Regions from separate parts of the Pseudoalteromonas sp. SR44-2 genome, predicted to be linked through region 1. Evidence: predicted binding sites of a transcription regulator. Region 1 holds the regulator's gene; the other holds the start of a gene.
What was found. Region 1 encodes NrdR, which represses ribonucleotide reductase genes. Its sites were predicted from a motif close to AAACACNANATNTNGTGTTT; they were not measured.
Positions count from the first base shown of each region.

Region 2: nrdA (class 1a ribonucleoside-diphosphate reductase subunit alpha) is a predicted target of NrdR. The motif match lies at 9,152-9,171, and genes of this name have one in related genera.

Region 1 is NZ_JACJDW010000005.1:2,035-18,724, reverse strand. Features, by position in the region: gene H5115_RS04345 (sensor histidine kinase) at 1-20, opposite strand, end outside; gene H5115_RS04340 (response regulator) at 376-744, shown strand; gene thrA (bifunctional aspartate kinase/homoserine dehydrogenase I) at 973-3,390, shown strand; gene thrB (homoserine kinase) at 3,400-4,335, shown strand; gene thrC (threonine synthase) at 4,347-5,630, shown strand; gene glyA (serine hydroxymethyltransferase) at 5,900-7,156, shown strand; gene nrdR (transcriptional regulator NrdR) at 7,261-7,710, shown strand; gene ribD (bifunctional diaminohydroxyphosphoribosylaminopyrimidine deaminase/5-amino-6-(5-phosphoribosylamino)uracil reductase RibD) at 7,714-8,847, shown strand; gene H5115_RS04305 (riboflavin synthase) at 8,864-9,517, shown strand; gene ribBA (bifunctional 3,4-dihydroxy-2-butanone-4-phosphate synthase/GTP cyclohydrolase II) at 9,547-10,659, shown strand; gene ribE (6,7-dimethyl-8-ribityllumazine synthase) at 10,760-11,224, shown strand; gene nusB (transcription antitermination factor NusB) at 11,240-11,650, shown strand; gene thiL (thiamine-phosphate kinase) at 11,697-12,671, shown strand; gene H5115_RS04280 (phosphatidylglycerophosphatase A) at 12,668-13,153, shown strand; gene H5115_RS04275 (ligand-binding sensor domain-containing diguanylate cyclase) at 13,191-16,277, shown strand; gene H5115_RS04270 (hypothetical protein) at 16,319-16,690, opposite strand, start outside.
Region 2 is NZ_JACJDW010000032.1:23,487-40,176, reverse strand. Features, by position in the region: gene H5115_RS16545 (TonB-dependent receptor) at 1-464, opposite strand, end outside; gene H5115_RS16540 (YkgJ family cysteine cluster protein) at 680-1,069, opposite strand; gene H5115_RS16535 (hypothetical protein) at 1,348-1,527, shown strand; gene H5115_RS16530 (hypothetical protein) at 1,703-2,131, shown strand; gene H5115_RS20280 (alpha/beta fold hydrolase) at 2,260-2,604, opposite strand; gene H5115_RS20275 (alpha/beta fold hydrolase) at 2,631-2,888, opposite strand; gene H5115_RS16520 (hypothetical protein) at 3,454-3,873, opposite strand; gene H5115_RS16515 (hypothetical protein) at 4,158-4,631, shown strand; gene H5115_RS16510 (DUF1287 domain-containing protein) at 4,659-5,246, shown strand; gene yfaE (class I ribonucleotide reductase maintenance protein YfaE) at 5,282-5,554, opposite strand; gene nrdB (class Ia ribonucleoside-diphosphate reductase subunit beta) at 5,554-6,684, opposite strand; gene nrdA (class 1a ribonucleoside-diphosphate reductase subunit alpha) at 6,750-9,032, opposite strand; gene H5115_RS16490 (HAD family hydrolase) at 9,441-10,121, opposite strand; gene ubiG (bifunctional 2-polyprenyl-6-hydroxyphenol methylase/3-demethylubiquinol 3-O-methyltransferase UbiG) at 10,121-10,831, opposite strand; gene gyrA (DNA topoisomerase (ATP-hydrolyzing) subunit A) at 11,008-13,707, shown strand; gene serC (3-phosphoserine/phosphohydroxythreonine transaminase) at 13,866-14,948, shown strand; gene aroA (3-phosphoshikimate 1-carboxyvinyltransferase) at 14,948-16,225, shown strand; gene cmk ((d)CMP kinase) at 16,332-16,690, shown strand, end outside.

The DNA.
Region 1 (16,690 bases):
GAAAGGCTTTTTTGTAACATGAGTGACTTGTTCATCCTTTGTTATTTTTGTAACGTTACTATTGTAATTTAAAAGTTAGTCAATAAACCTCTAAAAATAAATAAAAAAGTTAAAATTTAATAAGATAAATCTAATTAAGTAGGTATGTAGTATTAATGTAATTAAACTCAGCTATGAATTAGTAAATTCGTTAGACGTTAAGTTTTGTAAGTTTGATTAGAATTTAGTTTCGTTAATCACATTTAAATGAATTAATTCTATATTTATTATTGCATTGAATTATTAATGCGCTAAGTATTTAGATGCGTGTTAAAGTGTCCTTAGTGCAAAGGAAGATGGTCTTTTAATAACTTTGATGGTTGTGTAGTAGTAAACATGATGAAATTTTCGATATTAGTCTGTGATGATTCTGCTGTTGCTCGTAAACAAGTCGTGCGGTGTTTAAATGAGTGTATAGACGCAGATATACAACAAGCTATAAATGGAGCAAACGCCCTCGATCTTTTAAGAGCACAAAACTTTGATTTACTGTGCCTAGACCTCACCATGCCAGAGGTTGATGGTATACAAGTACTTGAAACTATAAAAACAGAAAAAATAGAGTGCTTTGTGTTGGTTATTTCTGCTGATATACAGGAAAAAATGAAGCAACGTGTCGCTCAGCTTGGCGCAATTGATTTTATTGATAAACCTATTAATAAATCAAGCTTGAATGAAATATTGCATAAATTTGGCATTCATTAGGTTTTTTCATGTTAAAAAAGGCTGTTTTATCTTTTAATTTAGGGTTGACAGCATAGCCTTTGTTAAGGCAGTCTTAACATATGAAAACAATTAATCGCGTACTGACCATTATTATTACAACCATCATTCTTACTGGATAGTGGCATAGGTCGGTGCAACAAATTTAAAGGCCTGTGTTCACTTAGAACACAGGCCTTTTTTCGTTTTATGGGATGAGGAACATAAACAATGCGAGTTTTAAAATTTGGTGGGTCTTCACTTGCCGATTATGCATGCTTACAACAGGTAGCTCAGTTAGTTAAAGCACAGTTAAAAGATGAAATGTTATTGGTGCTTTCTGCTCCAGGTGGAATGACCGATTCGCTAGTTGCACTTGCAAGTGCCGCAGAGCAAGGCTTAGATTTTTCGCAGCAATGGCAAGCCTTAGCTAACCGTTGTGAAGGCTTAAAAGCTGACGTTGAAAAAAGTGGCGTAGTAGTTACAAGCTGGCCAGATCTAATGGAACTTAAAAATAAATTAGATGGCGTGTCGCTTATACAGTGTTGCCCTGATCAAGTTCGCGCATTTGTAATTAGCTTTGGAGAGCGCGTTAGCGTTTCTTTAATGCAGGCTTTATTGAACTCGCACGATGCAAGATACTTAGAAGCAACAAGCTGTATCGCCTCAACGGGTGGTTATATCGACGCCGAGGCTGATTTAGTAATAAGTAAAGCGCGCTTTCAAGCTGTGCTTAAAGAAAATCCTGCAACTATTTATATCATGCCTGGTTTTACTGCGAGTAATGACAAGGGCGAGATTACAACGCTTGGCCGTAATGGCTCAGACTACTCAGCAGCAATTGCAGCAGCATGTTTAGAAGCTGAAATTTGCCAAATTTGGACAGACGTTGATGGTGTATACAGTGCTGATCCTCGTTATATTAAAAAAGCCACTAAAGTAGATTTTTTATCTTATAAAGAAGCGATGGAGCTTTCTTACTTTGGTGCAAAAGTACTTCACCCTAAAACAATTTTACCGTGTGCTAAAGCAGGCGTGCCATGCGAAATTAAAAATACGCATAACCCAGACGCACAAGGCTCATTAATTGGTAACGATTATTCATCTGATGAGCCAGTAAAAGCGCTTTCGAGCTTACAAGACCTTGCAATGCTAACTGTTTCAGGCCCAGGCATGAAAGGTAAAGTAGGCATGGCGTCTAAGGTATTTAATGCGCTTGCTCACGATAACGTATCAATTGTATTGATCACGCAATCATCATGTGAATTTAGCATTAGTTTTTGTGTGCACGAAACAGACCTAGCACTTGCACTCGATGCGCTACAAACTGCATTTGAGCTTGAATTACAAGCAGGGCTTATTGAGCCTGTACAAGTACAGCGAAATTTAGCCATTGTTACTTTAGTGGGCGACAACATGCGCGCACACCGTGGTTTAGCGGCTAAGTTTTTTGCATCGCTTGCACAAGCGCAAGTAAATATTGTGGCAATTGCACAGGATTCTACAGAAAGTGCTATTTCTGCGGTGATTGATGGTGAGTTGTGTAATGACGCTGTAAAAATCTGCCATGAAAACTTTTTCACGCATGTGCCGTCAATTGATGTGTTTTTACTAGGTTGTGGCTTAGTAGGGCAGGAGCTTATTAATCAGCTTGAACGTCAACAAGCTTGGCTTGAAAAGCGTAATATAAAACTCAACTTGTATGGTGTTGCTAACTCTCGTCAATTACACCTTGATAACGAAGGCATTGCTTTTAGTGATTGGCAGCAAAAATTGGCCTCATCTGAGCAAGCATTTGACTTAAATTTAGTGGAGCAGTTTGTTAAGCAAAACCACTTAGTGAATCCAGTATTAGTAGATTGTACATCCTCAGATGCACTTGCTGCGCAGTATGTAGACTTTCTAAATGCAGGTTTCCATGTAGTTGCTGCCAATAAAAAAGCGACAACAAGCTCATACACGTATTACCAAGATTTAATTGCAGCAACACAAAAGAATAATCGTAAATTTCTATACGAAACAAATGTTGGTGCAGGCTTACCAGTTATCGACAACTTACAGTCATTATTTGGTGCCGGTGATGAGTTACTAGAGTTTAGCGGTATTTTATCTGGCTCACTTTCGTATATGTTTGGCGCACTTCAAGATGGTTTATCACTCTCTGAAGCCACAATTAAAGCTAAAGAAAGTGGCTTTACAGAACCAGATCCTCGTGATGATTTATCGGGTACCGATGTAGCACGTAAGTTACTGATCATTGCTCGCGAAGCAGGTATGAAGTTGGAGCTAAGCGATATCGAAGTTGAGTCAGTATTACCACAAGGTTTTGCACAAGGTGATAGCGTTGATGAGTTTATGGCAAAACTACCAAGCCTAGATGCTGATTTTAATGACCGTATTCAAAGCGCTGCGAGCGAAGGTAAGGTACTTCGTTATGTAGGTACAATTAAAGAAGGTCACTGTAAAGTAGGTATTGAGGCTGTTGATGAAAAACATGCGCTCAATGTAATTCGCGATGGCGAAAACGCGCTTGCTATTTTAAGCCAATACTACCAGCCACGTCCGTTTGTAATTCGTGGTTATGGTGCCGGCTCTGAAGTAACAGCAGCGGGTGTATTTGCTGATATTTTAAAAACACTATCGCGCTAGGAGCTCGTTATGATTGAAGTATATGCTCCGGCGTCTATTGGTAATTTTGCAGTGGGTTTTGATGCACTTGGCGCAGCGCTTGCGCCAATTGATGGCAGTTTATTAGGTGATGTAGCCGTTGTAAGTGCAGCACCAAGTGACGAATTTATTTGTACTGGCGACTACGCTCATAAGTTACCAAGTGATGCGAATGAAAACTTAGCATACCAGTGTTTAGTACATTTTAGAGCGCATGTTGCGCCTGATATGCCAAGCGTAAAGCTCGAGCTTAAAAAGAATTTACCAATTGGTTCTGGACTTGGTTCTAGTGCATGCTCGGTCGTGGCTACCTTTGCTGCCCTTGATAAGTTTGCACAAACTAACTTAAGTCAGGTTGAGCTTATTGAGCTTATGGCTGACTTTGAAGCAGTAGTGAGCGGTGGTCGTCATTACGACAACATCACGCCATGTTATTTAGGTGGTTTGCAATTAACAGGTGATTTAATCCCTGATAAATCGATTGCACTGCCTGTGGATGACAATTGGTATTATGTTGCTGCGTTCCCAGGTTTTTCACTTAATACCGCAAAAGCGCGCTCGGTTTTACCAAAAGAGTTGAGCATGCATGCAAGTGTTGAGTTTGCACAGCGTTTATCGGCATTTAGTAGTTTACTGTTAACTAATCGTTTTGACGATGCGCTGAGCATAATGAAAGATGAAATAGCAGAACCTTACCGCGCCCCGCTTATTAAAGGTTTTAGTGAAGCCAAAGCAAGCTTACCAGCGCTGGGTGCTGAAATAGTGAGTATTTCGGGCGCAGGACCCACCTTGTTTAGTGTATGTAAAACACTTGAAGCTGCACAGCAATGCGCGCAGTGGTTAGAGGCAAATTACATTAACGAGCAAGGCTTTTGCCACATTTGTAAATTAGATAACGACGGCACGCGTCAATTAACAGTTTTATAGGATAGGTAGTCATGCAATTACATAATTTAAAAGATAGCTCACAAAAAGTGTCGTTCGTTGAAGCCGTAAAAACAGGTTTAGGTCGTAATCAAGGTGTGTTTTTCCCTGAATCCCTTGCCCCACTGTCTGATGTTGATACATTGCTTGATATGGACTTTGTTACACGCAGTGGCAAAATATTATCTCACCTAATTGGCGATGAGCTACCAAGCGACACTGTGGCACAAATGGTTAAAAATGCATTTAACTTTCCAGTTAAGCTGGTGGAAGTTGAAGAGAATACATACTGCTTAGAGTTGTTTCATGGTCCTACGCTTGCGTTTAAAGACTTTGGTGGTCGCTTTATGGCTGAGTGTTTAGCGCAATTTAATAAAGATGAAAAAGTAACTATTTTAACTGCAACATCGGGCGATACTGGTGCAGCCGTTGCGCATGCTTTTTATAACAAGCCGAATATCGATGTTGTCATCTTATATCCTAAAGGCAAAATTTCACTTGCTCAGCAAACGCTATTTACTACGTTAGGTAACAATATTCATTGTTACGCAGTTGATGGCAGTTTTGATGATTGCCAAGAGTTGGTTAAAAATGCCTTTTTAGATGAAGAAGTTAAATCAACACTTGGGCTTAATTCTGCTAATTCAATTAATATTAGCCGTTTAGTTGCTCAGGTTTGTTATTACTTTGAAGCCATTGCACAACTACCAAAAGAAAAACGCGCAACAGCGCATATATCAGTGCCAAGTGGCAACTTTGGTAATGTATGTGCTGCAATGATTGGTGCGGTTATTGGCTTACCTGTAGGTAAATTAAGTGCAACAACCAACCAAAATGATACTGTGCCACGCTTTATGCTTGATAAAACCTGGACGCCAAACGCAACACTTGAGTCGCTTTCAAATGCAATGGATGTAAGTAAGCCAAACAACTGGCCGCGTGTGCAAACAATGTTAGATAATAACTGGTTTAGCTACGATAACTTTTATTCAACTAGCGTAAACGAGGAAGACACGCAATCGGTGATGAAAAAAATTCAACAAACGGGTTATGTTGCAGAGCCTCACACTGCTATTGCGTACCAAGGTCTTGTTGAAAATCGAGCGCCTGGTGCTGCGGGTATCTTTTTAGCCACAGCTCATCCTGCTAAGTTTAAAGAAAGCGTAGAGGGTATTTTAAATATTGAATTAGGTATGCCAAAACCACTTAGCGACGCACTAGCAAAACCATGCCTAGCAAGCGATATTAAGGCCGATTACGACGCATTACGTACAGAAATACTTGCTAAACTTGGCTAGGTTAATTAATTTTAAAAGGCGGTTAAGCCGCCTTTTTTTATAACTTTAGGGTATTAAATCTAGTGAGTTGCATTTACTAATTAAATGTAGGAAATAGCATTCATTTAAAATCGTTATGGTTTTATAAGAAAATATCATCTTAAAAAGTCTGTGAAATAGTTTCAATCCCTGTTTAAATATCCTCAACTTAAGAGCGTAGGCAAAGAGTCGTTTAAAGCGTACAATAAAGCCTCTAAAAAACACCATACACGTTGCCCTAGGAGACCCCAATGTTAGAACGTAGCATGAATATTTCGGATTTTGATCCAGAGTTATTTGACGCGATAAACAAAGAAACTGCTCGCCAAGAAGAGCACATTGAACTAATCGCTTCAGAAAACTACTGTAGCCCACGCGTACTAGAAGCGCAGGGTTCACAGCTTACAAATAAATACGCAGAAGGTTACCCTGGTAAACGTTATTATGGCGGTTGTGAGCACGTTGATGTTGTTGAGCAATTAGCAATTGACCGTGCTAACGAGTTATTTGGTTCTGACTACGCAAACGTACAACCACATGCTGGTTCGCAAGCTAATGCTGCTGTTTTTCTAGCGCTATTAGAAGCAGGCGACACTGTACTTGGTATGAGCTTAGCTCATGGTGGTCACTTAACTCACGGATCACACGTAAGCTTTTCTGGTAAGCTTTACAATGCAATTCAATACGGACTAGATGAAACAACGGGCGAAATTGATTACGCACAGGTTGAAGCACTAGCACTTGAGCATAAACCAAAAATGATTATTGGTGGTTTCTCAGCGTACTCAGGTATTGTTGATTGGGCTAAATTCCGTGAAATTGCTGACAAAGTAGGTGCTTACCTGTTTGTTGATATGGCTCACGTTGCAGGTTTAATTGCGGCAGGCGTTTACCCAAGCCCAGTTCCCCATGCACATGTTGTAACTACAACTACGCATAAAACACTTGCTGGTCCTCGTGGTGGTTTAATTATCTCTGCATGTGGCGACGAAGCAATCTATAAAAAGCTTAACAGCGCAGTTTTCCCTGGTGGCCAAGGTGGTCCTTTATGTCATGTTATTGCAGCAAAAGCAGTGGCATTTAAAGAAGCGCTTCAACCAGAATTTAAAGTATACCAAACACAAGTTGTTAAAAACGCAAAAGCAATGGTTGCTGTAATGCAAGAGCGCGGCTACAAAATCGTATCTGACAAAACTGAAAACCACTTATTCCTACTCGATTTAATCGATAAAGATATTACTGGTAAAGATGCAGATGCAGCCCTTGGTAACGCTAACATCACAGTTAATAAAAACTCAGTGCCAAACGATCCACGTTCTCCGTTTGTAACATCTGGTTTGCGTATTGGTTCTCCTGCTATCACTCGTCGTGGTTTCAAAGAAGAAGAATCAAAAGAGCTTGCTGGCTGGATTTGTGACGTACTAGATAACATCACTGATGAATCTGTACAGGCGCAAGTTAAAGAAAAAGTAAAAGCTATTTGTGCAAAATTACCTGTATACGCTTAATTGCATAAGCAGTAGTAATTTAGATCACAACTGTTTAGTTTTTTGCTAAGATAAAAGACCGCTATTTAGCGGTCTTTTTTGTTTTAAAACGGAAATACCAAGCTATGCATTGCCCATTTTGTACCGCAAAAGATACTAAAGTTATTGATTCTCGCCTAGTCGGCGGAGGCCACCAAGTTCGCAGGCGCCGTGAGTGCAACGACTGCCACGAGCGCTTTACTACATTTGAAGGCGCTGAACTGGTTATGCCTCGTGTTATTAAACAAGATGGCAGCCGCGAACCATTTAACGAAGATAAATTATTAAATGGCTTAAATCGCGCACTCGAAAAACGTCCAGTGAGCACAGAGCAAGTAGATGAAGTGGTGAATATAATAAAATCGCAGTTGCGTGCAACGGGTGAGCGAGAAATTTCAAGCCATTTGGTGGGTGAGTGCATTATGGAAGCCCTCAAAAAGCTCGATAAAGTAGCGTACGTAAGATTTGCCTCTGTTTATCGATCGTTTGAAGATATACGCGAATTTGGCGAAGAAATTGCCCGTTTAGGGGAGTAATAAATGCAAAGCCAAACTACTTTTACCGAACATGATGAAATGTATATGGCACGCGCCATAGAACTTGCCAAAAAAGGTCGGTTTACTACCACACCTAACCCTAATGTTGGCTGTGTATTAGTTAAAAATAATCAAATAATTGGCGAGGGGTTCCATCAATTAGCTGGTCAAGGTCATGCTGAAGTAAATGCACTGGCTGTCGCTGGAAAAAATGCACAAGGTGCAACGGCTTATGTAACGCTTGAACCGTGTAGTCATTATGGCCGTACGCCACCGTGCGCCGAAGGCTTAAAAGCTGCCGGTGTGGTAAAAGTAATTGCTGCTATGGTTGATACAAATCCACAAGTTGCTGGCAAAGGCCTTAAAATACTGAGCGACGCGGGTATTGACGTTGCTTACGGGTTACTCGGATCACAAGCTCGCGCACTTAACGTTGGCTTTTTTAAGCGTATGGAGCAAGGCCTACCTTATGTGATTTGCAAAATGGCAGCGAGTATTGATGGTAAAACAGCGCTTAAAAATGGGCAAAGTAAGTGGATCACAAGCCCTGCTGCTCGACAAGACGTACAATTATACCGAGCGAAAAGCTGCGCTATTTTAACCGGTGCCGATACAGTGTTAGTCGATGATGCTAAACTTAATGTGCGACTAAGTGAGCTGCCTTGCACACTGCCTACTGATTTGCCGCTTCGCCAGCCCGTGCGTGTTATAATTGACTCTCAAAACCGTTTAACACCTGACCTTGCTTTATTTGAAATCCAAAGTGATGTAATAATATTTACGACTAAGGTTGATAAATCATTGCAATGGCCGCATTTTGTAAAGCATATTGAAGTCAGTGAAAGTAACGGTAAAGTTGATTTACAAGCCGTTTTAGAAAAACTTGGGCAACTGCAGTTTAATAATGTTTGGCTTGAAGCTGGCGCAACACTTGCTGGTAAAATGGCAGAGCTTAATTTAGTTGACGAGTTTGTTTTTTATTTAGCGCCTAAACTAATGGGCCATGATGCAAAAAGTTTAGTTAATTTTCCTGAATTGACGAGTATGCAAAACACCGTTGATTTAACATTTAATGAATGTGCGCGCATTGGTGACGATTTACGTATCACCGCGTTAAAACTCATTAAAATCACTTAATAAAAAGAGTAGTGCTATGTTTACTGGGATAATAGAAGCCACAGGCAAAATTGCTTTATTACAAAAAAAACAAGGCGACTTAGCCATTCGTATCCAAAGTACTGATCTTGATATGACAGACGTAAAGTTAGGTGACAGCATTGCAACTAATGGTGTTTGCTTAACTGTAGTTGATAAACATATTGATGGTTTTAGTGCGGATTTATCTAATGAGACGATTAGTTTGACCGGTTTTGCTCACTATGCTTTAGGACAAACGGTGAATCTTGAAAAAGCCATGCAACCTGTTTCTCGTTTAGGCGGTCATTTAGTATCTGGCCATGTTGATGGTATCGCAACAATTACAAGTATTACAGCAAACGCCAGAGCAACAGAATATTGGCTTACAACTGACGAAAATTTAATGAAATACATTCCGTACAAAGGTTCGGTATGTATTGATGGTATAAGCCTGACAGTAAACGCTGTAGAGGGCAATAAATTCAAATTAACAATTGTCCCACACACGAGTGAGCAAACCACAATTGCTCATTTTAAAGTAGGTACTCAAGTTAATTTAGAGGTAGATCAAATTGCACGTTATTTAGAGCGCCTTATAAAGGGTGCAGAGCAACCAACGGGCTCTGATATTTCGATGAGCTTACTCGCTAAAGCGGGTTTTATTAAATAACGAAACTGACAACTTACACGAGCAAATTTATGAATTTACACAGCGCGCAAGAAATCATCGACGATATTAAAGCCGGTAAAATGGTTATTTTAATGGATGATGAAGATAGAGAAAATGAAGGCGATTTAATAATAGCTGCTGAGCATATTAGCGCAGAAGCGATTAATTTCATGGCTACCCATGGCCGTGGTTTAATTTGTTTAACCATGACGCAAGAGCGTTGCGAGCAACTTGATTTACCGTTAATGGTTAAAAACAATGGTGCAGCATTTTCGACTAACTTTACAATGTCGATAGAAGCATCAAAAGGTGTTACAACCGGTATTTCAGCAGCAGATAGAGCGCGTACAGTGCAAGCGGCTATAGCTAAAGGCGCAGTCCCAAGTGATATTGTTCAGCCTGGTCATATTTTTCCTATTATGGCGCAACCTGGTGGCGTATTAACTCGCGCAGGACACACTGAAGCTGGCTGTGATTTAGCGCGTTTAGCTGGGCTTGAAGCATCATCTGTTATTGTTGAAATACTTAATGCTGACGGCACTATGGCACGTCGCCCTGATTTAGAAGTTTTTGCGAAAGAGCACGATATTAAAATTGGCACCATTGCTGATTTAATCGAATACCGCAACTTAAACGAAACAACAATTGAGCAAGTAGCAAAATGTAAGTTACCAACTGTTCATGGTGAATTTGATTTAGTTACTTACAAAGACACAATTGACGGCCAATTACATTACGTATTGCTCAAAGGCGATATAAAAGATCAAGAGCCGACAAATGTACGTGTACATTTACAAAGTACCTTTAACGATATTCTACTTTCAGACAGAAGTGCTGACCGTAGCTGGGGTCTTTCTGAAGCAATGGCCTATATTGCTAAAAATGAAGGTGCTTTAGTTATTTTAGGTAAGCAAGAAAGCACTGAAGAGTTAGAGGCAACTGTGAAAGCATTTGCAGCAGCTGATGCAGGCGAAAGCGTTACGCCACGTAAATTCAAAGGTACATCTCGTACTGTTGGCGTAGGTTCGCAAATACTTGCCGATCTTGGAATTAAACAAATGCGATTAATGAGTCGCCCTAAAAAGTACCATGCACTTTCGGGCTTTCATTTAGAAGTTGTTGATTACGTTGAGCCACAATAAGCATCACGCTTAAACTAGGCTATTATTTTATTTTTATGGTATGATGCGCAGCAATTTTTGCGCAATCGCAACCGCTTGAACTTATTTTTAGGGTTATCAAATGAAAATTATTGAAGGTAATAAGTACGCTCCAGGCAAAAAATTTGCCATTGTCATTTCTCGTTTTAATGACTTTATTGGTAGCAGCCTCCTTGCAGGTGCTGTTGATGAGCTAAAACGCACAGGTGGCGTATCAGATGACGATATTACCGTTATTTATGTGCCAGGCGCAGTAGAATTACCTTTAGCGGCTAAACGCGTTGCGGCAAAAAAAGAGTATGATGCAATCATCGCATTAGGCGTAGTGATCAGAGGTGGTACACCACACTTTGACCTAGTTGCTGGCGAATCAAACAAAGGTCTTGCGCAAGTATCACTTGAGTATGATATCCCGGTTGCATTTGGCGTATTAACCACAGAAAGCATTGAACAAGCAATTGAGCGTGCTGGCACCAAAATGGGCAATAAAGGCGGCGAAGCTGCTTTAGGCGCGCTTGAAATGGTTAATGTGTTAGATAAAATTTAAGTTTAAGGAATTTTTGTGAAACCAGCAGCAAGACGTAAAGCACGTATCTTAGCACTCCAAGCCGTTTATTCTTGGCAAATAAGTGGCAATTTAATTGCCGATATCGAACAACAAATGTTGATCGAAACAGACGTTACTAAAATTGATGTTGAATACTTTAAAGATCTAGCGACAGGTGTTGCTGTAAATTACAAGCAACTAGACGAAGCTGTATCACCACATTTAACACGTCCGTTTGATGACTTAGATATGGTTGAGCGTGCAATTTTACGTTTAAGCAGCTATGAGCTTAAGTTCCGTGAAGACGTACCTTATAAAGTTGCTATTAACGAAGGTATTGAGCTGGCCAAAATTTTTGGCGCTGAAGACAGCCATAAATTTGTAAACGGTGTACTTGATAAAGCTGTTAAGCATTTACGCAAGTAAGTAAACCGTTAAAGAGGGGAGCCGGCATAGGCCGGCTTTTTTGTGTATGAAGGAATTTGAATTAATTAACCGCTACTTTAAAGGTCGCGGTATCACCCGTCGTGATGTAAACCTAGGTATAGGGGATGATTGCGCTTTAGTAACCGTTCCACAAAACTGCCAACTTGCCGTTACAACAGACACTCTTGTTGCTGGCGTACACTTTTTTGATGATATTTCCCCTCGTGCATTAGGTCACAGAGCGCTTGCTGTTAATTTAAGTGATTTAGCGGCCATGGGCGCTGAGCCAACTTGGGTTTCAGTTGCGTTAACTTTGCCAAGTATTGACCCACAGTGGATTGAAGAGTTTACTGATGGCATGCATGAAATTGCTGAATATTTTAATGTGCAGATTATAGGTGGCGATACAACTCAGGGCCCATTAACCATCACTATTTGTGCGAAAGGGACTGTACCCGAAGGTACTGCACTTCGTCGTAGTGGCGCAAAAGTGGGTAATTGGATTTATGTTACGGGTCCGCTAGGTGACGCTGGACTTGCGATTGAGTCTCGCAAACAAGGTATAAGTATTGATCCAGAACATTTAAAGTACGTAAATAAACGCTTTAACTTTCCAACCCCACGTGTTGCTGCAGGACAGGTATTACGAGGCCTTGCATCATCAGCTATCGATGTGTCGGACGGCTTAATCGCTGATTTAAGTCATATACTAGATATGTCACAAGTAAGTGCAGTGGTCAATATTGAAAGTATTCCAACTTCAGATGCGATGCAAGCAAGCCTTAATTTTAATCAGCAGCTGCCATTTATTCTTAGTTACGGTGATGATTACGAGTTAATTTTTACGGTCCCTGATAGCAATAAAAGTATGTTAGAAATAAAGCTACGCCAGTATGGTGTAGATGCAACATGCATTGGCCAAGTTAAAAGTGGCGATGGCCAAATTGAGCTTTTACACAACGGTGAAAAGTTTGATTTTGAACCGCAGGGTTTTGAGCATTTTGCAAAGGAGCTGGTTTGAACAATAACCGCAAGTTTAATTTAAAGCGTCCACATCAGTTTTTTGGTCTGGGCTTTGGGACAGGGCTTGCCCCTAAAGCGCCCGGTACATTTGGTACATTTGCTGCCTTGCCATTCATTTTTATGACCATGTATTATCCACTATGGCTGCAAATTGTATTTGCTGTAGTGATCAGTATATTTGGTATATGGGCGTGTGGTAAAACGGCTGATGATCTAGGCGTGCACGATCATCCTGCTATTGTATGGGATGAAGTGGCGGGTTATTACATCACCATGATTGGCGCAGCACTTAGCTGGCAAACATTACTCGTAGGTTTTTTGTTATTTCGCTTTTTTGATATAGCAAAACCCGGCCCAATCCGTATGCTAGACAAACGAGTACATGGCGGTTTAGGTATAATGGCCGACGATATACTTGCGGGTATTTTTTCGCTTATATGTTTGCAAGCGTTAATAAAAGTGGGTTTATTGCCCTTTTAATTTTTATATTTGATTTGTTTAACTAGGTGGCAGCAATATGATGCGATTTTTACTGGTTTGTGTACTTATGTTGTGCGCGACGCCAAGTTGGGCTTCAATTACTGATTACGTAGTTAAGCAATGGAATATAAAAGATGGCCTACCGTCGCAATCACTTAAAAGTGTTGTGCAAGATCAGCAAGGCTATATGTGGCTTGGTACGCAATTTGGTTTAAGCCGTTTTGATGGTACAACATTTACAAATTACAACACGCAAAATAGTCCATTCTTGCCTAGTAATGGTGTTAATAAGCTTTTAGTCGATTCTAGTGGTTTGTTATGGGTAGGCACTAAAAGTGGCTTGGTAGTTATTAACCCAGCCACATTTGCAGCACAAGAATTTAATATTAAAGGTCCTGTAAGAGATATTCTTGAGGACTCTAAAGGTAGCATATGGATTGCGGCCAACGGCTTATACTATGTAGATAGAGGGCAAGTTGATTTACGCACTGAAGTAAATGGTCCTCTACCTATTGTTAATGCTACGGTGATAACACAAATAGTTGGCTCTGTTAGCCAAATGGCACTCTCTCCTGAAGGCATTTGGTTGGTTAATGATCGTCATTTATTGCGCCTTACAAAAAACTCATCAGACTTTTCTAAACTACGTTTAGAGCTTACCGCAAAAATATCTTTACCAGAGCGCTTAGCGCAAACCATAGTGCACGATTTATCATTTTTAAATGGTAATTTGTACATAGCCTCTGAGCTAGGTGCATACTTTTTAGATTTAGATGACGAGCTAAGACCTTTTCCTTTACCTAATGCAAATAACTCAGCCGTTTATAAGTTTATGAGTGATACGGATGGTGGTTTGTGGGTTTCGACCTATGGGCGCTTATTATTCAGAGATAAAACCGGTGAGTGGCAATGGGTAGAGCCTAGCCAACTTGATCAAAGTATATGGTTTGCTGATATTTTTAGAGATGATAAAAATAACGTTTGGTTAGCAAGCTTTAGTGAAGGCTTGTGGCTTGCTCATGAAGGGCGAGTAGAAAGACATTCAGCAGTTTCAAACATGACCGAATCTGTTATGGCTATTAGCCAAGCACCTGATGGTAAACTGTGGGTTGCGAATAAAAGCGGCATTGGTTATTTTGATTTAGATAAAAGTTTTATTAATTTAGTCCCAAGTAGTAAATATGGATACGCATCAGTACACGATCTACAATTTGATGGTGAGCGATTATATATAGCCACAGGGCGCGGCTTATTTGTTTTTGAAAACAAGACACTTTACACCGTCCCTGGTCGAGCACTTCGCGATAATCCGGTATTTGCAATAAGTCGCTCTAGTAAAGGCGGCTTTTGGATTGGTACCGGACGCGGTTTATATCGATTAAATTATGCTGGTTTAACGCCTTTTGCCTATAACGCTTTTTTAGGTAGTAAGTTTATTACCTACGTATTAGATAAAACAAACTTTGGTGTGATTGGTACTAGTAAGGGCGCATATTACTTTACAGACCGTGGCATTGAAAAAATTGGCGACCAAACAACACTTGAAAGCGCATACGTAACTAGCGTGCTACATATAGATGGCGTGGGTATTTTAATCGGCTCTCTTAACGACGGGCTTTTTTACAGAAGTACGCAAGGGCAATGGCGTCAGCTCGATGCAGCTAATGGTTTACCGTATGGTTCTATATTTAGCCTAGAATATGATGAAAAGTTAAAGCATGTTTGGGTAAGCACCATGAAAGGTGTTTACAGAATGCCTGTAGAGCAATTTAAAACAGAAATAAAAAGCTTAAAAGTTGAAGAAGTAATTTCATCTTTTGACCGTCAACTTGATGGTAAAGCGAATCAATGTTGTAGTGGACTTGGGCATGATGCGGTAGCAGACACCGGAAATTCTATTTGGTACCCAAGCTTACAAGGTGTTGTTGAAATACCTAAAAATGTAGAGCTATTTGGTGTGCTTGCATTAAAGCCAACAATAGAGACAATAACAACGCCACTTCGTCATTTAACTACCGCTGCGCTTGGTAAAAAACCATCATTAGAAACAGACGAGCGTGATATAACGCTAACTTACACAGCTATTGATTACTATGCACCAAACAGCATTGAATTTAGATATAAACTAAGTGGCTTAGATAGTGACTGGCGCTATGCAAATACGCGACGTGAAGCTATTTATACTAACTTGCCTCCTGGCTCGTTTTTGTTTCAATTAGAAGCTAAGCGCCAAGGTGAAGACTGGGCTAAAGCGCAAGATGTAGAATACGGTTTTGTAGTGCCTGAGCGCTTTGACGAAACAATTTACTTTAGGCTTTTAATTACCAGTGGTTTTATTTTGCTTTTTTATCTCATTTTTTGGGTGTTTAGAGCACAAGAGCGCAGAAAACAAGAAGCATTAGAGGGCTTAATCACTGAGCGTACCTTAGAGCTTCGCCAAGCTAATGATAAATTAGGCCAAGTGAATTCACAGCTTAAATTAGTGAGTCACTCAGATGAGCTAACAGGGCTACGTAGTCGCCGCTTTTTGTTTGATCAACTCCCTAAAGATATTGAGCACTTTCAACGTAATTCACAGTCGCTGCAGGCACAAGGTAAGTCACTGGTGCTGGTAATTATTAACTTTGATAACTTCAGCCGTATTAACGATGCGTATGGCCCAATTGCAGGTGATAGCTGCTTACAGCAAATGGCTGCATTGTTAAATTCGCGTACGCAGGGCTCTGACTATGTGGCACGTTGGAGTGGTGATGAGTTTTTATTATTATTACGTGACTTTAAATGCAATAAAATAGACAGCTATGCTTCAGAACTTTGTAAAGTAATAGCGGCTAATTCGTTCCAATTACCAAATGGAAAAACAACTAATATCACGGCATCAATTGGTTGGTCATTTTATCCATTACCTTTATTAGGCGGGCAGGTAATTAGCTGGGAAACCTCTATTAACTTAGCAGATATAGCATTGCATCAAGTTAAAAAACGCGGTGGTGATGGTGTGGCTAATATTACGTTTGATGAGCAGCTCGATGCATTCGAGTTTGAACAAAACTCTAATGTTGATCAGCAATTAGGTATTTTACAAAGTAATGGCTTGGCAGATATAAAAGTGTGGATGCGATAATGCCCGACCAAGGTTATTGGTCAGGCATGGTGAGGTTAACTCTATTTGTTAAGCCAAGCTGGTAATATTGCAATCGACTCAGGGGCTGTAAATGCCGTACTGGTATCGGCGCTTATATCACCGCCTGCACTGCTTAAAATATTATTAAATCGCATAACCACATTATTTGACTTCTCAGCTACGTATAAATCTGTTCCGGTATACATAATATCAACAGGGTTACCCAGTAGGGTATTTGGACCGCTAATAGTGGTACTTATGTTTACCAAGCCCGATGCCGTTGCTACGTTATTCAATACGTATATTTTGCCATCGTCAGCAACTGCTGCGCTACCAACATCAGAGAGTATTAGCGAGCCACTTAGCGAGTCGTAGTCGATGCCGTGCATGTTGCTTGGTGCTGCTACTGCTGT
Region 2 (16,690 bases), on a different contig from region 1:
GATACAGGGCCAAAGTAACTTGCATTTACGCCTGGTAAACCTTTTAGAGTTTCACCAAGAGTTGGTTTTGATTTATTTCTTAATTCATCACCTGAGAGCACGCTTACTGGCGATATCATCTCGAGGCTATTTTTATGAAGTGCAGAGGCATAAACAACCACTGTCTCAACTGATGTTGGTTTAAGTGACACAGACAGATTATTTGAAGATTCGCTTACAGCAATACGAGAGTCTACGTAGTTGTCTTTACTAATATGTAATTGGCTATTTGCATCGATTTCTATAGCAAATTCGCCTAAATCGTTACTTTTAACGCTTTGGTTTTTGCCATGCACATGAATTGAGGCATTTTTGATTGGTTGATTTTTATCATCCATTACTTTACCAGTAACAGTGGCAGCCAAAGCTGATTGAGAACATAAAACAGAAAAAATAGCAGAGGAGATTAATGTTAACTTTGTCATGGATATATTGGTTCGCGGTTATTATGTTGTGATATAATATAACACCGCAAAATCAGTGAATCAACAATGTTATAGTATAACTTTGTGTTTTGCGATGAATGATCTAAAAATGACGATTAAACCAATTTTATAAAAATTATAATAATAGGTATGTTAATAGAAATACCTATTTATTTAAGTGCGAGACTCATAGTGCTGCAGGTTTATCTGGGTATTTAAGAGCGGCTATCTATCATTATCAAATCTAGTTTATGCTGCGCTTTTGTCTGGTTTGTTATATCTATAGATTCAATCATTTCGCATTCGTCGCGGATCATCTCTGAAATAAGGCTAGGGTAGTGACGGCAGTCTTCTGGACGGTCAAGGTAAATACTGCAGGTATACATATTTTTAGCGAGAGGCTCCTTTTTAGGCGTAATTTCTAAAAATGGGCACACTTGAAGTCTTAAGCCTGTTTTTGGGTCAAACCAAATTTCGTTGTTTTTAACGTACTCATAAATTTCGGGGTTAAAGAGCTCCCATAAACCTATTTCTTCTTCCGTTGCGCTTAAGTCGCCGCCACCATATTTAATACAGCATTTACCACACTGGTTGCACTCTTTCATAATTTGCTAATTTAGTTGGCTGTTAACACATTTAAGTTAGGTATTAGTGTAGCACCAAATTTATTATTAACGCTCTACTGAATTGCCCCATTGTTTGCTTTTGGGTGTGTAAAAAAGTTAGATACAATAACTTAAGTTAAAACTCTTTGTTACATTTTATATAGTACAGGCTTTATTTAATGCTTTACTCTAAGGTGGCGAAAAATATTATGAAACCTGATTGGCAGCTATGTAGTTATTAAATGTTGCTGAGCGGGATCCCTAAGTAGGATGTAATTATGAAAGAAGCTGTTACTAAGTTAAAAACGGAATTTAATGCAAAGTTATTATATTGGAACAACCTCAAAAGTAGCAAAGCCAAAGCGGCAATCATCTTATTATTTATAGTTGTCATTGCACTTAAAGTGTTTACGACCATCTTTACGTTGGATTGGGTTTCAAGTTTATTCGGTGTATGAGGTTACTAAGAGTAATTGCGATAAAGTTTAATTACAGTGTGTTTAACGCCTACGCGATGTTGATTATTAATGTATTATTACGCTATACACCAAATTAAATAAATCAGTTGTTTAAATACATTTTAGCTAAATTGAGTCAGTAAATTAGTTTAGTTGCACTAAAGGATAACCAGTGATGATGAATACAAAAATATATAAAGCGGTACATGACCTAGCAGAAGATTTAATGGCGGCGGCTAACAAAAATAACCGAGAAAAATTTGAATCTTTATTTGCTCAATTAAAAGCGATTTGTATTGAAAACGAAAATACCTCAAAAGATCACCCAGTACAATGGGAAACTTTGGCTGATTTTACCGAAGAGCTAGAAGAGGCAATCACGACTTATGAAAAAGCATTAGAAAAGTCTGTTGCGATTAATAACAAAGATCACATGTCATCAGTTTCTTTTTCAATGGCTACACTGCAGCTAGAACTTGGTCAAAAAGACGAGGCTATTAAAAATCTTCAAAATGCTAAGGTTAGTGCTAATAAAATTGAAGACAAAGAGCTTAAAGCTGAAATACACGATCTACTAGAGTCACTTATTGAAGAAGAAGGTTAAATACTTAAAATTTACTAGCTCAGACAGCTATCCATATTAAATACTATTTCTTTGGATTTAGCTTAAGTTAATACAATTTAATGAAACGCTGATGGTTTATACCCTCAGCGTTTTTTTATTTCCGCTATTTATAGCTTATCCATAAAGTTCACAATGTACTTTGCAATCTCAACTGGTTTTTCTTCAACACTAAAGTGTCCTGAATCGAGTAAATGTATTTCAGCGTTCGGTACATCTTTTAAATATGCATTACCATTTTGTACAATAAGAGCATCAAGTTTATTTGGGTTATTTAACAACATTCTAAAGCCTACAGGAGCTCCAAAGTCTTGTATATAAAGGCTGTAGCGCTTTACTTTAAGTGTTGTTAGTAATCCTTCAACGTATTGAGCTAGTAATTCAAAAGTATATTTTTGAGTTTTTGGGTTTGGGCGTGCGCTATAACCAGAGCCTAAATAATCAGGTGCAATCACATGATAACGACCTGATAAGAGTGGGATCAATTCTCGGTAGCTGTGGAAGACGACGGATAACCATGTAAAAGTACAATGGTTTGCTTATGCTGCGCGCCAGCTTCTCGGTAAAATATCTTTTTACCGTTTACATTTACATATTTGTAAGTGGTTTTTGAAGGCCATACAGCATCAGCTGCATATACTTGAGCGGTAAACGTAGATATTGAAATTAATAAAAACACAATAAATGAGACGATGTGAGCAGGTTTTACTTTAAGGCTTTTTTGTATATCTAGGTGCATTAGTAAACTCGTTATTTTTGGTAATGACGCTTTATTAATTTACTAGACCTATTATTTACACATTTATATTCAGATAATAACGTTGTAGTTTCACAGCAAAGAAGTGTACAGCAGGAGTAAGTGAAGCTTTGGACCTTACAAGATACTGATGAGCCAACAGTGGGCTAGGGCGTTAGCTCTTTATTGGCCGCTTTTTTGTATTTGAAATAGCTTATTAAATAAACGGCTATTGGAATCGTTGGGCTTAAAAATATGTGAGGATGGAAATAGATACCACGTTCGTCATATAGAAACATATATAACACGAGCGCAAACGTTGAAGGTAAGGGGAAGATTATTGCACCGTGCCCAACAGCAGCAAATAGTGTCCACGAGAAAACACTAGGCCAAAGCACTGCTCTGATGTAAGCACCTTTATTAGTAGCTTTAGCCTTTTTAGCGTAATTACGTGAAACAAAATAAGATATTACTGTTGGAAACAAAGTTAAAATGATACTTAGCAGTATTAGCATAGTGATTCAATTCCTTTTGATATTATTTGCATAACCCAGTTTTTCACAATGTGTTAATTGGTTTGAGTTGATACCGTTTTTAAAGCAGCAATTTGCTTAATTTCATCAGCTGTTAATGCTTGATATAACCTAGGATAGGGCCAACCATAGCCCCATCTGAAAGTCGATGGTATATAAGGACTGCCACCAAATCGAACTCCAACAAGCATAAGGTTTGCTATACTCGTTTCGCCGGCTTCAATAACACACTGTTGCAAGGCTTTATCTGCTTCTAAACGTTGCCAATAAGTGCCACCTTGCCAGTAGGCGTAGTCGTGCGCTTTGCAACATGCAAGCCACAACTTTTTATCTTTTGTGGTGCCATCCGGAAAAGCACTACAGCCATCTGATGTGAACGGTTTTATATTTTCAGCATTTACTGTATTACTTAATATGACCAGTAAGACAATAAGACTGAAACGTATTACTTTCATGTGAAAGAGTGTATTAATAAAATTATACATGATTTTAAGTGTTACTATTTTAGTTACAAATAATAACACTTTAAAAAGTATATAAAAGGTTTTTACTGTTTATAGACCGCTGATGCCTATATGATAATTTTGATTAAGCGCTTTTTGTTTAGATATTCTATGCGTTCTATTTTCTTAGCTAGTTGCGAGGTGTTAATAGTAAAAGTGCTAGTTAAAAGATTTACTGCAATATTAGGTTACTGTTTACACATGGTGTGTTGCATTTGTACTTTAGGAGATTAGCTGTGCTAAAACAGATAGAAAATTGGATTGACGCTACAAATTTAAAATACAGTAGTCAAAAAGTGAGTTGTGATAAATTCAGTAATGAATTTGATGGGTTTTATCCTACCGAGTTTTTAAAAAACGCATATTACGTTGTTGTAGATCAAATACCAAAGCCAAACTTTGCGGGTCTGCGAGAAATGGGCCTAGGTGATTTTGTCGATATGGACGCGGCGGGTATAACGTATAAAAATACCTATTACCTACTTCCTGAGGTTGCAAAAGATTTGAGGGTTCATTTTCATGAGCTTGTGCATGTAGCGCAGTGGCTTAAACTTGGTCCAGACGCGTTTATGATGCGTTACATTAGCGAAATCCAACATGTAGGATACAATGACGCTCCGCTTGAAAAAATGGCATATGCGCTGGATACGCAATTTGCAAGTAGAGGCAATAAAATAGACGTGCTTAGGCACGTAGCTCAAACGCTGTAACTCAATTTTAGGTTGAAAGGAGTTTATATGTACAGAATTATTGGGTGTTTACTTACTTTAGCGTGTATTAATAGTAATGCAGCATCGTTTGAAGAAGATATTGTTTCAGCTTTGCTTGAGCGTACAACTCATGATGTGACTTACGACGGCGCTTATCGCTCTATTGGCTACCCTGGTGGGGATGTACCTAAAAATATAGGTGTGTGCACCGATGTAATAATTAGAAGTTACAGAAAGTTAGGTGTTGATTTACAGAAACTCGTGCATGAAGACATGCAAAAAAACTTTGCGCTGTATCCATCTAAACGTATTTGGGGCTTAACTAAGCCTGATAAAAATATAGATCACCGACGTGTTCCAAATTTACAAGCTTACTTTGAGCGCCATGCAAACGTATTGAGTATATCCAACAAAGTGAGTGATTATAAAACCGGCGATATAGTAACGTGGATGTTACCAGGTAATTTACCTCATATAGGTATGGTGATTAATGAGTTATCTCAAGATACGGGTAACCCACTTATTGTGCATAATATAGGGCGTGGTCCGCAAAAAAGCGATATGCTTTTTGATTATAAAATTACCGGACATTACCGGTTCGTTCCACACTATTGATAAGTTTAATAAACGATGGATGTAAGTATTGATTTCTATTTCAGATCAATACTTACATTGCCATTGGGTTTACAGCAGCACAACAGTATTTCGCCTTCGCGTACAAACGCAAGTGGCTCTTCGTTATACTCAACACTGCCTGACACTAAAGTTGCTCTACAAGCGCCGCAATAGCCTTCACGGCATTGGAATGCGACGTCTATTTTCATGGATTCTAAGCAGTGTAAAAGGGAAGGGCAGCCAGCGGTAAATTCTATACACTGGCTGTTTTCTGCAAGCGTTATGCTTGCAGTAGACTTGCTACTCATTATAAATCAAAATCACCAAATTCTGATGCATCAACTTGAGAGTCAATTTGACCAACAAGGTATGAGCTTATTTCTGCTTCTTGTGGTGCTACTTGCACGTTATCAGACACTAACCAGGAGTTTATCCACGGGATAGGGTTACTGTTATTTTCAAACTGTGCTGGCAAACCAATTGCAGTCATACGTGCATTGGTAATGTATTCAACGTACTGACATAAAATATGTTTATTTAAGCCAATCATCGAACCATCTTTAAATAAGTATTCGGCCCACTCTTTTTCTTGCTCTGCAGCATCAACAAACATTTTAATTGCTTCGTCGCGGCACTGGGCAGCAACAATCGCCATTTCTGGATCGTCCTTACCGTCTTGCATAATGTTTAAAATATGCTGAGTACCAGAAAGGTGAAGTGCTTCATCGCGTGCAATTAGCTTGATGATTTTAGCGTTACCTTCCATTAGCTCGCGCTCAGCAAATGCAAACGAACATGCAAAGCTTACGTAAAAGCGAATCGCTTCAAGAATATTTACCGACATCATAGCCAGGTAAAGTTTCTTTTTAAGCTCAAATAAATTAATGATAACTGTTTTACCGTTAATCTCGTGTTTGCCTTCACCGTATAAGTTGTAAAGCGATACAGAGTTAATTAAGTCATCGTAGTATTTAGTTACGGCATCAGCACGTTCGCTAATTTTATCGTTGCTAACAATGTCATCAAAAATAAGCTCAGGTGCTTGTGTTACGTTACGGATAATATGCGTGTATGAACGGCTGTGAATTGTTTCACTGAACGCCCACGTTTCTATCCATGTTTCAAGCTCTGGTAGCGATACAATTGGAAGTAGAGCCACGTTTGGCGAACGACCTTGTACACTATCAAGCAGTGTTTGGTATTTTAAGTTGCTTAAAAATATATGCTTTTCGTGATCTGGTAATGCTTGAAAGTCTAAACGGTCTTTACTTACATCTACTTCCTCAGGACGCCAAAAGAAAGACAGTTGCTTTTCAATTAACTTTTCAAAAATTGGGTATTTTTGTTGGTCGTAACGAGATACGTTTACAGTTTGGCCAAAAAACATTGGCTCTTGCATTTGGTTATTATGGTTTCGGCTAAAAGTAGTATAAGACATGTTTATCACTCAAAAAACTATCAGAAAAAGCGGGCTAAATGCCCGCTTAAAATAAAAATCAGCAGTTATATTTTACACGCGCCGCCTTCACAATCGTCATCTTCCACTTCTGGAGCATCTTCTTGTGAATCTGAGGCGCCATCGCGAGTATTGTGGTAATACAAGGTTTTAACACCTAGTTTGTACGCGCTTAGTAAGTCTTTTAATAAGACTTGCATAGGTACTTTACCGCCTTCGAACTTGTTTGGATCATAATTTGTATTTGCAGAAATTGTTTGGTCAACAAATTTTTGCATTATGCCAACAAGCTGTAAATAACCATCGTTTGATGGAATGTCCCATAGTAGCTCGTACTGATCTTTTAAACGCTCATACTCAGGAACAACTTGTTTTAAAATACCGTCTTTACTTGCTTTAACGCTAATATGTCCACGTGGTGGCTCAATACCGTTAGTTGCGTTAGAGATTTGCGACGATGTTTCTGATGGCATTAACGCACTTAGTGTTGAGTTACGCATACCGTGCTCTTTAATACTTGCACGTAGTGTATCCCAATCAAGATGAAGTGGCTCATCACAAATTTTATCTAAATCACGTTTGTACGTATCTGTTGGCATAATACCTTGTGAATACGTTGTTTCGTTAAACTTAGGACATGCGCCACGCTCTTTAGCAAGCTCGTTCGATGCTTTCATTAAGTAATATTGAATAGCTTCAAAGGTTTTATGTGTTAATGCATTAGCGCTGCCATCAGAATAACGTTTACCGTTTTTAGCTAGGTAGTATGCGTAGTTAATTACGCCTATTCCTAGTGTACGACGACCCATAGTTGCATTTTTAGCAGCCGGTACAGGGTAGTCTTGAAAATCAAGTAAGTTATCAAGTGCGCGTACTGCAAGTTCAGCTAGCTCTTCAAGCTCATCAAGTGACTCTATTGCACCTAAGTTAAACGCAGAAAGTGTACAAAGGGCAATTTCGCCTTCTTCGTCATTCACGTTATTAAGTGGCTTAGTTGGCAATGCAATTTCTAAACATAAGTTAGATTGGCGAATTGGGGCAACTTTAGAAATAAATGGGCTGTGCGTATTACAGTGATCCACATTTTGTAAATAAATACGACCAGTACTTGCACGCTCTTGCGCAAACATAGAGAAAAGCTCAATGGCTTTAATGCGTTTTTTACGAATAGACTCGTCTTGTTCGTATTTAACGTAAAGTGCGTCAAACTCAGCTTGGTCTTCAAAAAATGCATCATAAAGGCCAGGCACATCTGATGGGCTAAATAACGTAATGTAGTCGTCTTTAATTAAACGAGAGTACATTAGTTTATTAAACTGTACGCCGTAATCTAGGTGACGAACGCGGTTGTCATCTACACCACGGTTATTTTTAAGTACAAGTAGGTTCTCTACTTCTAAATGCCAAAGCGGGTAGAATAATGTTGCTGCGCCGCCACGTACACCACCTTGTGAACAACTTTTAACCGCTGTTTGAAAGTGCTTATAAAAAGGGATACAACCTGTGTGATACGCTTCGCCGTTACGAATGTGGCTACCTAGCGCACGTATTCTACCTGCATTGATACCAATTCCCGCACGTTGTGAAACGTATTTAACAATAGCTGACGACGTTGCATTGATTGAATCAAGGCTGTCGCCACATTCAATTAATACACACGAGCTAAACTGGCGAGTAGGCGTACGTACACCCGACATAATTGGCGTTGGTAGAGATATTTTAAATAAAGATACTGCATCGTAAAAACGTTTAATGTAATCAGTACGTGTTTCACGTGGGTAATCTGAAAATAAGCTTGCCGCAACTAAAATATATAAAAACTGTGCACTTTCGTATATTTCACCCGATACACGGTTTTGAACGAGGTACTTACCTTCAAGTTGCTTTACAGCAGCGTAGCTAAAGTTAAGATCGCGAGAATGATCAAGGTATGCATCAAGCTCATCTAACTCTTGCTCTGTGTAATCTACTAGTAAATGAGCATCATAGCGTTTATCGCCAACCATTTTTGTTACGTGGTCAAATAAACGTGGTGGCTCAAATTGACCGTACGCTTTTTTACGTAAATGGAATACAGCTAAACGTGCAGCTAAGTATTGGTAATCAGGCGATTCTTTTGAAATCTGATCCGCTGCTGCTTTAATGATGGTTTCGTGAATGTCTTTAGTACGAATACCGTCGTAAAACTGAATGTGCGACTTTAATTCAACTTGCGAAACCGAAACATTGTTTAAACCTTCGGCGGCCCACTCAATAACGCGATGGATCTTATCCAGATCAAGAGGCTCTTTACGCCCGTCACGTTTGCTTACAGATAACTGTTGGTTCATTTGCCTGTATTCCTTGGGAATTATGTATTTTGACCAATGCTTTATACCTCGCCGAGGCAAGGTATATACTCATTTATTATAAGTTTCGCCATATTTGCGAATTTAATTGAATAACATTTGGCCACAATATCTGGTGTTGTTCAATTTAGAGATCACAAGATAGTGTGGTCTGAGTTGTTTTGCAAGGGACATAATTGCCCCTATTTGTGGATAACTTCGGGATAACGTATTTGTGTTAGTAGACACTCACCTTCGAACAATCATTTAAGTTGAAATATGCAAAAATCAACTAATGATCTGCTAAATTTACGCATTTTAAAAATAAATTTTGACTGCTTTTTTTATCAGCAAGCTTTGCGTAAAAACTAACACAATCACAATATATAGTGTTTATTAATTAACATGGCACTATATATGGTTAAAACCATCAATTGGGCTTTGCCAGTTAAAATCAGCATTCCAGCTGTTGGCTTCATCAATACTTGGTATGTAGCCCCAAAGTGCCGTTGCTGTGCGCATACCTGCGGCTTTGCCTGCTTGTATGTCTCGCTGTGCATCACCAATGTACAAACAGCGTTTTGGTTGCACTCCCATAAGCTTTGCACAATGTAGCAGCGGTAAAGGGGATGGCTTAGCTTCAGCTAAGGTGTCGCCACTTATTACTACACTAGCATTTTTCAATGCGGGAATTGCTGCCACTAAAGGATCAGTTAAAAACCCTGGTTTGTTAGTCATGATCCCCCATTTGATCTTTTTCTGATCAAGGGCAATAAGCAACGATTCAACACCGCTGAAGCAATGCGTGTGATTTGCTATGTTTGCAGCGTATTCGTCAACTAATTGCTTAATAAGTTCGCTTTGAGGTTGTGTGTCCCATAACTCTTTAAAACCAGCCTCTAATAATGCGCCTGCGCCGTTAGATGCCGCAGGGCGGTATACATCACTACTAACTGGCTCTATTTTATTATTAATGAGAACTGCATTTAAAGCCGTACCTAAATCATCAGCGGTGTCGAGTAGAGTGCCGTCTAAATCAAATAAAAATGCATCGTACTCAATAAGGGGGAGGGGGGCTTGAGAGTTAGCCATTAAGCTAACTTCTCAAAGTACAGTATGTAATTTACGCTAACGTCACTATTGAGCGTATATTGCTTTGATAGTGGATTATAAGAAAGGCCTGTACTTGCACGAACTTTTAAACCCGCTTGCTCTGCCCATGCAATGAGCTGCGCAGGTTTTATAAACTTTTTATGGTCGTGTGTACCTTCAGGCACCATTTTTAAAAGCTTTTCAGCACCAACAATAGCGTATAAATATGCTTTAGGTGTTTTGTTCAGGGTTGAAAAAAACACGTCTGCGCCTGGTTTGGCAAGTGCAGCTACGGCATGAATGATAGATGCTGGGTCGGGAACGTGCTCAAGCATTTCCATACAGGTTATTACATCAAAGCGCTCTGGGTGTTGTGATGCAAACTCTTCTGCAGGCACTTTTATGTAATCTACATTTACGCCAGTTTCTAAACTGTGTAACTTAGCAACAGTTAAAGGCTCTTGCCCCATGTCGATGCCAGTTACTTTTGCGCCCATGCGCGCCATGCTTTGGCTTAAAATACCGCCACCACAGCCAACATCGAGTGTTTCTTTATCGAATAAGCCTTGCGTTTTGTTTGCTATAAAGTCTAAACGTAATGGGTTAATTTCGTGAAGAGGTTTGAATTCTCCGTCTAGGTCCCACCAACGCTCGGCGATGGCTTCAAATTTTGCTATTTCTGCGTGATCTACATTTTGATGTTCGGTCATAAAATACTTCCTCGTCAATCTGAGGCCATTATATAGGGCTAAATTGATAAATCGCAAAGTTTTGCGCCTGTAAATTAAAATTAATTGTGATAGCATGGCTGTTAGAAATAATAACAATACTCTTAATACCCAATACCGGGTTGTTGAGAGCTGATACTGAAGGAATGTGATATCAAATGACTGATCTCGCCAATGAAATTCTGCCAGTCAATATTGAAGACGAGTTAAAAAACTCCTACTTAGATTACGCAATGAGCGTAATAGTAGGACGTGCATTACCAGACGTACGTGACGGCTTAAAACCTGTTCATCGCCGCGTTTTGTTTGCAATGAACGAGCTTAGTAATGACTGGAACAAGCCTTACAAAAAATCGGCCCGTGTGGTCGGTGACGTAATCGGTAAATACCACCCACACGGCGACAGTGCAGTTTATGACACGATAGTTCGTATGGCTCAGCCATTCTCACTGCGTTATATGCTAGTAGATGGCCAAGGTAACTTCGGTTCGGTTGATGGTGATTCAGCAGCGGCAATGCGTTATACAGAAGTACGTATGGCTAAAATGTCGCATGAGTTATTAGCCGATCTTGAAAAAGAAACGGTTGATTTCGTTCCTAACTACGATGGCACTGAGTTCATCCCTGATGTTTTACCAACGAAAGTTCCTAATTTATTAGTGAATGGTTCGTCAGGTATTGCAGTAGGTATGGCTACAAATATACCACCACATAACTTAACTGAAGTTGTAAATGGTTGTTTGGCACTTATTCAAAATCCAGATTTAACTATTTTAGAGTTAATGGATTATATTCCTGGTCCTGATTTCCCAACGGCTGCAATTATCAACGGTAAGAAGGGTATTGAACAAGCCTACTTAACTGGCCGTGGTAAAGTGTACATGCGTGCACGCGCCGACATCGAAACCGATGAAAAAACAGGCCGTGAAACAATCATCGTTCACGAAATTCCTTATCAAGTTAATAAAGCTCGTTTAATTGAAAAAATTGCTGAGCTGGTTAAAGATAAGAAAATTGAAGGTATTAGTGCGCTACGTGATGAATCAGATAAAGACGGTATGCGTATCGTTATTGAAATTAAACGTGGTGACGTAGGCGAAGTTATTTTAAACAACTTGTATTCACAAACTCAGTTACAAACTGTGTTTGGTATGAATATGGTTGCGCTAATTAATAACCAACCTAAATGTTTCAATTTAAAAGAAATGTTAGAAGAGTTTATTATTCACCGTCGTGAAGTAGTAACTCGTCGTACAGTATTTGATTTACGTAAAGCCCGTGACCGTGCACACACGCTTGAAGGCTTAGCGATTGCGCTTGCAAACATTGACCCAATTATCGAACTTATTCGTAAATCCCCTACACCTGCTGAAGCTAAAATTGCTTTAACAGCGCGTCCGTGGGAATTAGGTAATGTACAAGGTATGCTTGAAAAAGCAGGTGAGGACAATGTTGCTCGTCCAGATTGGTTAGCAAGCGAACTTGGTATTCGCGATGGCCAATATTATATCTCTGAGCAACAAGCTCAAGCAATTCTTGATTTGCGTTTACATAAGCTAACAGGTCTTGAACACGAAAAAATCTTGACCGAATACCAAGCGTTATTAGAACTAATTGCTGAACTACTTTATATTTTGGCAACTCCTGAGCGTTTAATGGAAGTTATTCGTGACGAGCTAGTTGAAATTAAAGAGCAATATGGTGATGAGCGTCGCACTGAAATTAATGCAGCTGCTCACGATATCAGCCTTGAAGACTTAATTACTGAAGAAAACGTAGTCGTAACGCTTTCTCACGAAGGTTATGTGAAGTATCAGGCCTTGTCTGATTACGAAGCACAGCGTCGTGGTGGTAAGGGTAAGTCAGCAACGAAGATGAAAGATGAAGATTTCATCGAGCGTCTATTAGTTGCAAATACACACGATACTATATTGTGTTTCTCTACGGCCGGTCGTTTATATTGGCTTAAAGTATATCAGTTACCACTAGCGAGTCGTGCAGCGCGCGGTAAGCCAATTGTTAACTTGTTACCACTTGAAGCTGATGAACGTATTACTGCTATATTGCCAGTACGCGAGTATGCAGAAGATAAATACATCTTTATGGCAACAGCATTTGGTACAGTTAAGAAAACACCATTAACGGCTTACAGCCGTCAACGTGCAAGCGGTATTATTGCTGTTAACTTAAATGATGGCGATAGCTTGATTGGGGTGGATATTACCGATGGTAGCAACGAAATTATGTTGTTCACTGATGCAGGTAAAGTTGTACGCTTTAAAGAAGCTGAAGAAACAACAGTTGTTGATGAAAACGGTAACCCAGTATTAGACGAAGAAGGTAACCCTGAGATTCGTTTCAAAGGTGTTCGCCCAATGGGTCGTACTGCTACAGGTGTTCGTGGTATTAAAATGGCCGATGATCAACGCGTAGTATCGTTAATTGTACCAAAAACTGACGGTGCTATTTTAACGGTAACTGAAAATGGTTACGGTAAGCGTACACAACTAGAAGATTACCCATCTAAGAGCCGTGCAACACAGGGTGTTGTATCTATCAAGGTGAGTGAGCGTAACGGTGCTGTTGTTGGTGCTGTACAAGTTGATGATAACGACGAAATCATGATTATTTCAAATCGTGGTACCTTAGTACGTACTCGCGTTAATGAAGTTTCTACGGTTGGACGTAACACCCAAGGTGTTATTTTGATCAGAACTATTGACGAAGAGCAAGTAGTTGGTTTACAACGTATAGAAGAGATTGAAGTTACAGAAAGTGACTTGATTGATATTGAAGACGTTGAAACTGTAGATACGGTTATTGATGAAGTAGCGGATGATAATCCTCCTTCAGAATAATTGATATTGAAAAAGCGGCCTTGGCCGCTTTTTTTAATGTTGTTGAAAAAAATTAATAGGGTGTGAAGTTATATTCACTCACTAAAACTCAAAGGTTTAGTGGGTGGGTATTGAGCGTTCATGCTTAGTAGTTAAATTACTGGAATGAGGCAAAGGTAATGAGTAAATATAATTTTTGTGCGGGGCCAGCTATGCTTCCGCAAGCGGTTATGAAAAAAGCACAAAAAGAGTTTCTAGATTGGCAAGATTTAGGTGTGTCTGTGATGGAAATAAGCCATCGTAGCAAAGAGTTTTTAGCCCTTACAGCTAAATGTGAAGTCAGCCTTCGTCGTCTAATGAATATCAGTGATGAATTTGAAGTGCTGTTTATGCATGGCGGTGGTCGTGGTCAGTTTAGTGCTGTGCCATTAAATTTACACCAAGAAGGCAAAGTTGCGGTTTATTGCGAAAACGGCGTGTGGTCAAAAAGTGCAACAGACGAGGCCAACAAGTTTACTCAAGCAACCTCTATTGATGTGCGTAATGATGACAATGGCGAGTTTTCTATTAAACAGGTTGCTGATTGGGTGTTACCAGAAGATGCATCTTACATTCACTATTGCCCTAACGAAACGGTTGACGGCTTAGAAATTTTTGATGTACCAAGCCACCCAACTGCACCGATCGTTGCTGATATGTCGTCAACTATTTTATCACGCGAAATAGACGTTAATAAATTTGATTTAATTTACGCTGGTGCGCAAAAAAATATCGGCCCGTCGGGCATATCAATCGTTATTGTTCGTAAAACATTACTTGAGCGTGAAGGCTTACCTAAGCCAGGCATTTTAGATTACGCATTAGAAGCAAAACAAGGCAGCATGTTTAACACGCCTCCTACATTTGCTTGGTATTTAGCTGCTGAAGTATTTCAATGGCTTGAAAGTAATGGTGGCGTAAAAGCGATGGAAGTTCAAAATATTGCTAAAGCGCAGCTACTTTATGACTTTATTGATGAATCGAGCTTTTATACCAATAAAGTAGCTAAACATTGCCGTTCACGTATGAATGTTCCGTTTTGGCTTAATGATGAAAGCTTAAATGATAAGTTTGTTGCTCAGTCTAAAGATGCAGGGTTACTTGCTCTTGAAGGCCACAGAATTGTGGGCGGTATGCGCGCAAGTATTTATAACGCAATGCCTATTGAAGGTGTTCAAGCACTTGTAGACTTTATGGCTGCTTTTGCAAAGGAGCACAGCTAATGGAGCAGCTTCGTTTAGAACCTATTTCTAGAGTAAATGGCACAGTAACCCTACCAGGTTCAAAGAGTCTATCGAACAGAATTTTATTATTAGCTGCACTTGCAAGCGGTACTACCGTTGTAGAAAACTTACTTGATAGTGACGATATACGCCATATGCTGGGCGCCTTAAAGTTATTAGGTGTAAATGTAACTTTAAATGATGAACGCACTGTAGCCACCGTGGAGGGTGTTAGTGGTGTGTTTAATACACCGACTGAGCCATTGTTTTTAGGTAATGCGGGTACTGCTTATAGACCTTTAACGGCAGTACTTGCTGCCGTTGCTGGTGAGTACGAGCTAATAGGCGAGCCACGTATGGAAGAGCGCCCAATAGGGCACTTGGTTGACGCGCTGCAAGCATTGGGTGGTGATGTTACTTATACAAAGCACAAAGACTACCCACCACTTAAAATTGTGGGTGGCCAAATAAAAGGCGGTGAAGTTGAAATTGACGGCAGTATTTCAAGTCAATTTTTAACCGCTCTATTAATGGCAGCGCCATTATTTAACGGTGATACAACAATAACTATTAAAGGTACTTTAGTCTCTAAACCTTATATTGATATTACACTTGATGTAATGGCACGTTTTGGGGTTAATGTTGAGCACAGTGATTATGCAACTTTTAAAGTTAAAGGTGGTCAACAATATCAATCATTAGATCGCATAATGGTTGAAGGCGATGCATCTTCTGCTTCTTACTTTGTTGCTGCGGCTGCAATTGCAGGCGGTGAGATTGAAATTAAGGGCGTTGGCGCTAAATCGGTTCAAGGTGATATAGGCTTTGCCAAAGTAATGGAGCAAGTAGGCGCAAAAATTGATTGGTATGATGAACGTTTAGTTGTTCGCAAAGGCGAATTAAAAGGCGTGGATATTGACGCCAATGCAATTCCTGATGCAGCCATGACTCTTGCAACTGTTGCTCTTTTTGCCAAAGGCCCAACAGCCATTCGTAACATTTATAACTGGCGAGTAAAAGAGACAGACCGTTTATATGCAATGGCAACTGAGCTTCGTAAAGTAGGCGCACAGGTTGTAGAAGGTGAAGATTTTATAGAGATCACCCCACCTGAAACATTTAATGATGTTGCTGTTGATACTTACGACGATCACCGTATAGCCATGTGTTTTGCAATGGTTGCTGTTGGTGGAAAGCCAATAACAATTAATGATCCAAAGTGTACCTATAAAACATTTCCTACATTTTTCAATGTTTTAGCGTCAGTCAGTGAATAAGCTAATTAGAAGTAATTACAAAAGTTACACACTAATAGCAGATATATTTTAATAACTGACGTATAATGTCGCGGTTTATTTAGGTGTGCATTGCAGGAGGTTTTAAATGCAGGCGTTATTAATGCCCGTGATCACCGTTGATGGCCCAAGTGGTTCAGGTAAAGGAACTGTTTGTCGCTTGTTAGCCGACAAGTTAGGGTGGGATGTATTAGATAGCGGTGCGATTTATCGTGTTTTATCTTTAGCTGCACTTCATCACCAAATTGCATTAGACAATGAAGAAGGGCTTGTCCCGCTTGCTGCAAATTTAGATGTGCAGTTCTTGGTAGATAGCCAAACTAATGCAGGAAAAGTTATTTTAGAAGGCGAAGATGTCACCACTACTATTCGTAATGAAGAAGTAGGCGCTGCGGCATCAAAAGTTGCAGCATTACCTCGCGTTCGTGAAGCGTTATTACGTCGCCA